One region of the Streptomyces sp. NPDC048643 genome, then DNA from elsewhere that is predicted to be linked to it. Evidence: riboswitches for the same ligand, from Rfam matches in the RefSeq annotation. Region 1 holds a riboswitch; the other holds the start of a gene.
What was found. A riboswitch is a leader RNA that binds a small molecule or an ion and turns the genes downstream of it on or off. The one in region 1 is predicted to bind thiamine pyrophosphate.
Positions count from the first base shown of each region.

Region 1 (4,317 bases):
CTGCCGCAGGGTCCAGGCGATGCGGATCTGCGCGGGGGTCGCGTCGTGCGCCGCGGCGACGGCGCGTACCTCGGCGTCCGTCGCGTCGCCCTGCGGGCCCAGCTCGCCGCCCTTGCCCGCGATGGCGTAGAACGGGACGAAGGCGATGCCGAGTTCGCCGCAGGCCCGCAGGAGGGCGTCGTTCTCCGGGGAGGTGCCGCCGAGCGCGTACCGGTTCTGCACGGAGACCACGGGGGCGATGGCACGGGCCTCGTCGAGGTGGGCGATGCCGACGTCGGAGATGCCGAGGTGCCGGATCATTCCGGCGTCGCGCAGTTCGGCGAGTGCTCCGAAGTGCTCGGCGATGGAGTCCTGGCGCATGCGGCGGAGGTACACCAGGTCCAGGTGGTCGCGGCCGAGCTGCCGCAGGTTCTCCTCGACGTGGGCGCGCAGTTGGTCGGGGCGGGCCGAGGTGCCCCACTCCCCCGCGTAGTCCCGGAAGGGCCCGACCTTGGTGGCGATGACAAGGTCGTCGGCGTACGGCGCCAGCGCGCTGTTGATCAGTTCGTTGGCGGAACGCAGCGAGGAGAAGTAGAAGGCGGCGGTGTCGATGTGGTCGACGCCCAGTTCGACCGCCCGGCGCAGCACGGCGATCGAGCGCTCGCGGTCGCTCGGCGTCCCGTGGTGGAAGGCCGCGCTGCCCGTCAGCCGCATCGCGCCGAAGCCGACGCGGTTGACGGTGAGGTCGCCCAGTGTCCAGGTGCCCGCGGCGGACGCGGTGATCGTTTCAGCGGTCATCGCGGCAGTCTCGCACACGCCCCGGAGGTGGCCGTTCGGGCAGGCGCGGCCGGTCAGGGCACTCACGTCGGGGGTGAGCCGGTGCGGTTCCGGTCGACGCGACGCCGTCTGCCGGCGCCCTTACTCACACGTGCAGTTGGGGGCGGCCTCCCCGAAGTGGCCCCCGGTGGGCCGGGGTTCAGGTGGGCTGGGTTCAGGTGGTGGCGGGACGGGTGATCCGTGCGGTGAAGGCGGCGACGTCGGCGACCACGCGTTCCGGCTGTTCCCAGTGGACGGCGTGCCCCGTGTTCTCGTACGGGAGGAGGTCCGCTCCGTGGACCGCGTCCAGGATCGTCTGCTGGTCCTCGCGGGTCAGGAAGCGGTCCTGCTCGCCCCAGATGACGAGGGTGGGCACCAGGATGCCCGCGAGGGTCGCGCCGAGGTCGGCGTCGAGGAGTCCGCGCCCGGTCTCCTGCCAGACGTGGGTCGGGAGCTTGAGGCCCTCCTCGACCATCGTCTCGACAAATCCGCGGGCGAGCGGGGCGGCGCTCGTGCCGGTGACGAACTCCTCGACGAACGCGCGGGGCACGGGGTCGGCGAGCCCGTCCAGGCTCTTCCGCCACGCGTCGGCCGCGGGCTTGTCCGCGAGGGTCCCGGGGACGCCGAGCAGGACGAGCCCGGCGACGCGGTCGGGGTGGCTGCCGGCGACGATCCGCGCGGGTATGCCGCCGGTGGACGCCGCGACGACTACGGCGCGCGGGATGTCGGCGGCGTCGAGGAAGGCGACCAGGTCGGCCGCGAAGTCGTCGGGGGTGTAACCGTCCGGCGGGCGGCCCGCGTCGCCGTGGCCGCGCTGCGTGGGCGCGTACCCGTGCAGGGACGGCGGAAGACGCCGCAGGAGGGGCTCGAAGGACCACCAGGAGTCGGCGAGACCGTGCACGAAGACGACCGGCGTACCACTGGGGTAGCCGGCTTCGGCGTACGGAAGGGTCAGCCCCTCGTTCACCTGCGCGGACTTCAGGGAGATCACGGTCACGGCGCGCTGCCTCCTTCCGCCCGGCCACCCGGGTCCTGGAACCCGGGAACGGAGAGCGGGCGGCGATCACCTCCGACACTACCGACGGGAGGCGCCCGGCGCGCTGCGGGTGGCCCGGCCGGGGGCCGGAGGAGCGGTGGGACCGGGCCCGGGCTGCCGCGCGCGACCGGGGGCCTGCCGGACCGGGCGGTCCTGGCGGAGCGATGGGGATGAGCGCAGGTCCGCCATACACAGGAGTGCGGGGATGGGGTTAGTGTGTCCGTCGTACCGGACACGGGGTGCCCCGTCCGAGGGCTGAGATCACACCCGTCGAACCTGAACCAGTTCGTACTGGCGGAGGGATGTCTTCATGCCTTTGGCGCATGTTTCCGGCGGGCTGCCCGCCGACAGCCGGCCGACCGTCTTCGACGGGTCGATGCCCGCGGCTCCCGGCGACCTGCGGGTGGAGGGGCACGGCATCGAACCGGTCCCCGAGGGCAACCGGTACGGCGGGCCCTGGCGCCTGTTCACCGTGTGGTTCGCCCCCAACCTGACGATGACGGGCGTGTTCACCGGCACCATCGGCATCGCGCTCGGTCTGGACTTCGGCACCGCCCTCGCGGCGGTCGTCCTCGGGACCGTGGTCGGTGCGCTGCCCACCGCCTACCTCAGTACCTGGGGCGGCCTCACCGGCACCGGCCAACTCCCCCTCGCTCGGCTCGCGTTCGGCCGGGCGGTGGCACTGCCCGGGCTCCTCCAGTGGCTGTCCTCGGTGGCCTGGGACGCGCTGATCGGGCTGTTCGGCGGGGACGCGCTGGCGCGGCTGTGCGGCTGGCCGTTCTGGGTCGGCGTCCTCGTGATGATGGCGGCGCAGGGGGCGCTCGGCGTCCTCGGTTACGAGGCGATCCATCGTCTGCAGATCGTCATGACGTTCGTGCTCGCGGTCGCGTTCGCGGTGATCGCGTGGCGGATGCTGGACGGGGTCCACCCCGCCGCGACCGGCTCCGCGACCGGCGCGGACCACATGGGGGCGTTCGTGCTCACCAGCACCATCGCGCTGAGCCTCTCGCTGTCCTGGGCTCCGTACGCCAGTGACTTCAGCCGCTATCTGCCGCGCACCACCTCCCGTCCGCGGATGTTCTGGTGCACCCTGCTCGGGCTCGTCGTGTCGTTCGTCGCCGTGCAGGCCCTCGGTCTGTGGGGCGCGTCCGTGCTGACCGACCAGACGGCGGCGGGTGTCGAGGCGTTGCTGGGCGGCGGGGTGGCGGGCGCGTTCGGGCTGCTCGCCGTGGCGCTGGCGGCGGTGTGCAGCAACGCGATGAACGACTACAGCGGTTCGCTCGCGTTGCAGACCCTCGGCGTGCGGATCCCGCGCCCGGTGGCGGCCGCGCTGGCGGCGGCGCTCGGGTTCCCGCTCGTGCTGTGGATGCACGCGGCGGACACCACGGCCCGCTTCCAGAACGTGCTGCTGTTCGTGGGCTACTGGATCCCCGGGTTCGTCGCGATCGTCGTCGTCGACTGGATCGCCCGCGCACGCGAGCGCGCCGGTGCACCCGTCGACCTCGCCGTCGAAAGCGCCCGCAGGTTCCCCGCATGGCCGTCCCTGCTGGCCTTCGTCGCCGCGTTCGGCGCGGCCGTTCCGTTCATGGACACCAGCCTGTACGTGGGTCCGGTGGCCGACGCGTTGCACGGCGCCGACCTCTCCTACTACGTGGCGTTCCTCGTCGCCCTCGCCCTCTACACACCCCTGCGACTGCGCCGCCGCGCCTAGGACGTGCCCAGAGGACCTCGGGCCGTCGAGCCGGGCGTCCCGCAGGTCGTGGAACTCCTTGCCGTACCCCGAGAGGAACCTCGTATGACCACGCCGCCCCGCGTCCTGACGATCGCCGGATCCGACTCCGGCGGAGGCGCCGGAATCCAGGCCGACCTGAAGACGATGCTGGCGCTCGGCGCCCACGGGATGAGTGTGCTCACGGCGGTGACCGCGCAGAACTCCGTCGGTGTGCAGGGGGCTTGGGAGTTGTCCGAGGACGCGGTGCGCGCCCAGTACCGCAGCGTCGTCGACGACATCGGCGTCCAGGCCGTCAAGACGGGCATGCTGTCGTCGCCCGCGCTCGTCACGACGGTCGCCGAACTCCTGGCGGACGTGGGAGCACCGGTCGTCGTCGATCCGGTCAGCGTCTCCAAGCACGGGCACCGGCTGCTGGCCGACGACGCGCTCGACGCCGTACGGCACCGGCTGTTGCCGCGGGCGACGGTGGCCACCCCGAACCTCGACGAGGTGGCCCAGCTCACCGGGGTGAAGGTGACGGACGAGGAGGGGATGCGGCGGGCCGCCGACCGACTCCTCGCGTACGGCCCGCGCTGGGTGCTGGTGAAGGGCGGTCATCTGCCGGGCGAGGCGGTCGACCTGCTCACCGACGGCACGGCGGAGCACTGGCTGCGCGCGCCCCGCCACGACAACCGGCATACGCACGGCACCGGTTGCACCCTCGCGTCGGCCGTCGCGGTGGGCCTGGCCGAGGGTCTGGCGGTGCCGGACGCCG
Region 1 covers NZ_JBEZHO010000058.1:42,070-46,386, forward strand. The annotation lists gene AB0C62_RS36350 (aldo/keto reductase) at 1-777, opposite strand, end outside; gene AB0C62_RS36355 (alpha/beta hydrolase) at 971-1,792, opposite strand; TPP riboswitch at 2,057-2,151, shown strand; gene AB0C62_RS36360 (cytosine permease) at 2,142-3,542, shown strand; gene thiD (bifunctional hydroxymethylpyrimidine kinase/phosphomethylpyrimidine kinase) at 3,627-4,317, shown strand, end outside.

Region 2 (4,317 bases), on a different contig from region 1:
GCCCAGCTCCATCGCGAGCGCCGCGTCCGACGCCGTACCGGCCCCGGCGTCCAGGATCACCGGCACGCGCGCGTGCTCGACGATCAGCTGGAAGTTGTGCGGGTTGCGGATGCCGAGCCCGGACCCGATGGGCGAGCCGAGCGGCATGACCGCGGCGCAGCCGACGTCCTCCAGCTTGCGCGCGAGGACCGGGTCGTCGTTCGTGTACGGCAGCACCGTGAAGCCGTCGTCGACCAGCGTCTCCGCCGCGTCCAGCAGCTCCACCGGATCCGGCAGCAGGGTGCGCTCGTCGGCGATGACCTCCAGCTTGACCAGGTCGGTGCCGAGCGCCTCGCGCGCGAGACGGGCCGTCAGGACGGCCTCGCCCGCGGTGTAGCAGCCGGCCGTGTTCGGCAGCACCCGGATGCCGAGGCGGTCGAGCACGGAGAGGACCGAGCCGTGCACGGACGCGTTCACGCGCCGCATCGCGACCGTCGTCAGCTCCGTGCCGGACGCCACGAGGGAGCGCTCCAGGACGTCGAGGCTGGGCGCCCCGCCCGTACCCATGATCAGCCGGGAGGTGTAGGTCGTCCCCCCGAGGACGAAGGGGTCGTCGGCCATGGGTCAGCCTCCTTGTACGGCGGTGAGGACCTCGACGCGGTCGCCCTCGGCCAGTGAGGTGGACGACCACCGCCCGCGTGGGACGACGGTCTCGTTCAGGGCGGCGGCCACCCCCGACGGTGCCGGGGTGAGGGTCGCGACGAGTGTGTCGAGAGCGGTCCCGGCGGCGATCCGCTGCCGCTCTCCGTTGACGACGATGTTCATGCGGGCTGCTCCGTGAGGGCGGTGGCGCCGAAGCGCCGCGGGCTGAAGGGGCGGGCTTCGTCCGGGAGTTCGCCGGTGGTCAGGACGTGCGCCATGGCGTCGCCGGTGACCGGCGTGAGGAGCACGCCGTTGCGGAAGTGCCCGGTGGCCAGCAGCAGCCCGTCCAGCGCGGTCGGGCCGAGCAGCGGCGCGTTGTCGGGGGAGCCGGGGCGCAGTCCCGCGCGGGTCTCGGTGAGCGGCAGCTCGGTGATCCCGGGCACCAGCTCATGGGCGTCGCGCAGCAGCTCGTACACACCGCCCGCCGTCACCGTGGTGTCCCAGCCGAGCTCCTCGCTGGTCGCGCCCACGACCAGTTCGCCGTTCTCGCGCGGCACCAGGTACAGGTGGCCGCCGCGCACCACGGCCCGCACGGTGCGGTTCAGGAACGGCGCGTACCGCTGCGGCACGGTCAGCCGCAGCACCTGCCCCTTCACCGGGCGCACCGGCGGCAGGACGTCGTCGGGGACACCTGCCAGCTGCCCGCTGAGACTGCCCCCGGCCAGCACCACCTGGCCGGCGCCGAGTTCGGTGCCGTCCGAGGTGACCACTCCGGCGGCCCGGTCACGGACGACGGTCAGGCGCTCCGCCCACGTCCGGTGGATGCTCACCCCGGCCCGTTCGCACGCCGTGACCAGGGCCGCCGCGAGGCGCCGCGGGTCGATCTGGTGGTCGCCGTCGACCCGCAGGCCGCCGCGCACCCCGGGCGCGAGCATCGGTTCGAGACGGCGGCACTCCCGACCGGTCAGCCACTGCGAGTCGAGCCCCGAACGGCTCTGTAGCGCGTGGAGTTCCCTCAGGTGGGCGCGGTCGTCGGCGTCCAGCGCGACGGCCAGCGTGCCGCACTGGCGATAGCCCAGATCCTGGCCGGTCGCCTCGGTGAGCTCGGCCGCGAAGTCCGGGTAGCGGCGCGCGGAGGCGAGATTGAGGCCGAGCAGGGTCTCCTCGCCGTAGTGCAGCTCGGTGACGGCGGCGAGCATCCCGGCCGCGACCTGCGCGGCCCCGCCACCCGGCTCGGGGTCGACGAGCGCGGTGGTGAACCCGCGCTGCGCGGCCCGCCAGGCCGTGACCAGCCCGATGATCCCGCCCCCGATGACGAGGACGTCGGACGAACGTGTAGGCGACATGGGCGTCCAGCCCCTCCCTTCGCCGGCATGACCCGGATCAGGTTCGTACGGTCGGAGGCCGCCCCAGCCTCCCTCTCAGCCCGTTGCGTACGGGCTCCCGCGAGTGCTTTACGGTGGCCACCCTAGCCCGCCCTGCCCGGACTCAGTAAGGGAGCCTCCGCCCATGGCACGCTCGCTCGACGGCCTCGTCCTCGCCCCGGTCGCCGACCAGGCGCCGGGTCAGGTGGGGACCCGTACCCGGTTCGCCTACCGCGAGGCGGACGGCACGGTCTGGGCCGACTACACGGGCGGCGAGGTCGTCCGCGGACACCTCGTCGGGACCCGCGAGGGCGACCGCCTCAACTTCCGCTACGTCCAGCTCAGGACGGACGGCGTCACCTCGTCCGGGCACTGCGTGTCCCTCGTGACCGAACTGCCCGACGGCCGTGTGCGGCTGGAGGAGACCTGGGCCTGGGAGTCGCAGGCCGGGTCGGGCACCAGCGTCGTCGAAGAGGTGCTTGAGACGGCCCCTGTGCAGCAGATCACCGAGCACGTCCGCTGACTGACGGATTGTCAGGTGTCTATGGTGATCGGGTGAGCGAGCAGACGCAGGCGAAGGCGCAGGGGTCCCCCGCACGGCGGGTCGTGGTGGTGGGCGCGGGCATGGCCGGGGTGCAGACGGCGGTCGCCCTGCGCGAGCAGGGCTTCACGGGCACCGTCACGCTGATCGGCGCGGAGCCGCACCAGCCGTACGACCGGCCACCGCTGTCCAAGGCGGTCCTGCTCGGCAAGGCCGAGGGCTCCGCCTTCGACGTCGACTTCGAGGCCCTGGACATCGACCTGCGGCTCGGCCTGGAGGCGCTCGGCGTACGCGCCGGGGACCACGAACTCGACACGGCGGGCGGGCCGGTCCCGTACGACGTCCTGGTCGTCGCCACCGGCGCCGAACCGATCCGGCTGCCCGGCGCCGAGGGCGTGCCGGGGGTGCACCTGCTGCGCACGCTGGACGACGCCGACCGGCTGCGGCCCGTCCTGCTCCAGCAGCACGACATCGTGGTCGTCGGCGCCGGCTGGATCGGCGCCGAGTTCGCGACCGCCGCGCGCGAGGCCGGCTGCGCGGTGACGGTCGTCGAGGCCGCCGACCGGCCGCTCGCCGCCGCGCTGCCCGCCGAGGTGGCCGCGCCGATGGCCGGCTGGTACGCGGACAGCGGCGCCACGCTGCGCACGCACACGCGCGTGGAGCGCGTCGAGCCCGGCGCCGTGGTCCTGGACGACGGCTCCCGGGTGCCCGCGGGCGCCGTGGTCGTCGGTATCGGGGCACGGCCCGCGACGGGGTGGATCGCCGCCTCCGGCATCGCGCTCGGCGCCGACCGCGAGATCCTCGCCGACAACCACCTGCGCACCTCGCTGCCGGACGTCTACGCCGTCGGGGACTGCGCCTCCTTCCCGTCGGGGCGCTACGAGGACCGCCTCCTCGTCCACCACTGGGACAACGCGCTCCAGGGGCCGCGCACGGTCGCCGCGAACATCGTCGGCGAGACGCCCGCCGCCTACGACCCGGTGCCGTACTTCTGGTCCGAGCAGTTCGGCCGCTTCGTGCAGTACGTCGGCCATCACACGCCCGCCGACACCCTGGTGTGGCGCGGCGACCCCTCGGGCGCGGCCTGGTCGGTGTGCTGGCTCCGCGAGACACGCCTGGTCGCCCTCCTGGCGGTGGGCCGCCCGAGGGATCTCGCGCAGGGCCGCCGGCTCATCGAGGCGGGCGCCCGCATGGACCCGCTGCTGCTCGCGGACCCGTCGAGGCCGCTGAAGACCGCCACGTTCTAGAGCCGGGGCGCCTCCGTCACCCCAGGTCGGACGCCCTCGGCTTCCGACTGTCGGTCCGGGATGGCAGGCTTGTCCCGTGACCGAGATTGACGCAAAGATCGATGCTCTCGTCCCCGCCTGGCTCACCCTCCCCGACATCGCCGAACAGTTCGGCGTCGAGGTGACCCGCGTCCGGCAGCTGGTCAAGGACGGCCAGCTCATCGCCGTACGCCGTGGTGAGAACCGCGCGCTGCACGTCCCCGCCGCCTTCATCGACGCGGACGAGCAGAAGGTCGTCAAGGGCCTGGCCGGCACCCTGACGCTCCTGAGGGACGACGGCTACTCCGACGAAGAGGCCCTCGAATGGCTCTTCACCCCCGACGCGACCCTGCCCGGCACCCCCGCGCAGGCTCTGAGCGAGAATCGCGGCACGGAGGTGAAGCGTCGCGCCCAGGCGCTCGCCGTCTGACCTGACACGAGACAGTCCGGCGCGGGGAGCGCGGCGGCCGGGACCAATCCGGCCGCCGCGGCTCCCCGCGCACCGACCACGGGGGACCCACGCATG
Region 2 covers NZ_JBEZHO010000019.1:25,636-29,952, forward strand. The annotation lists gene AB0C62_RS20315 (thiazole synthase) at 1-600, opposite strand, end outside; gene thiS (sulfur carrier protein ThiS) at 604-804, opposite strand; gene thiO (glycine oxidase ThiO) at 801-1,967, opposite strand; TPP riboswitch at 1,965-2,078, opposite strand; gene AB0C62_RS20330 (hypothetical protein) at 2,131-2,508, shown strand; gene AB0C62_RS20335 (FAD-dependent oxidoreductase) at 2,541-3,773, shown strand; gene AB0C62_RS20340 (Rv2175c family DNA-binding protein) at 3,850-4,221, shown strand; gene thiE (thiamine phosphate synthase) at 4,315-4,317, shown strand, end outside.
Region 2: linked by a shared signal. The riboswitch ahead of thiO (glycine oxidase ThiO) and the one ahead of AB0C62_RS36360 (cytosine permease) in region 1 are both predicted to bind thiamine pyrophosphate.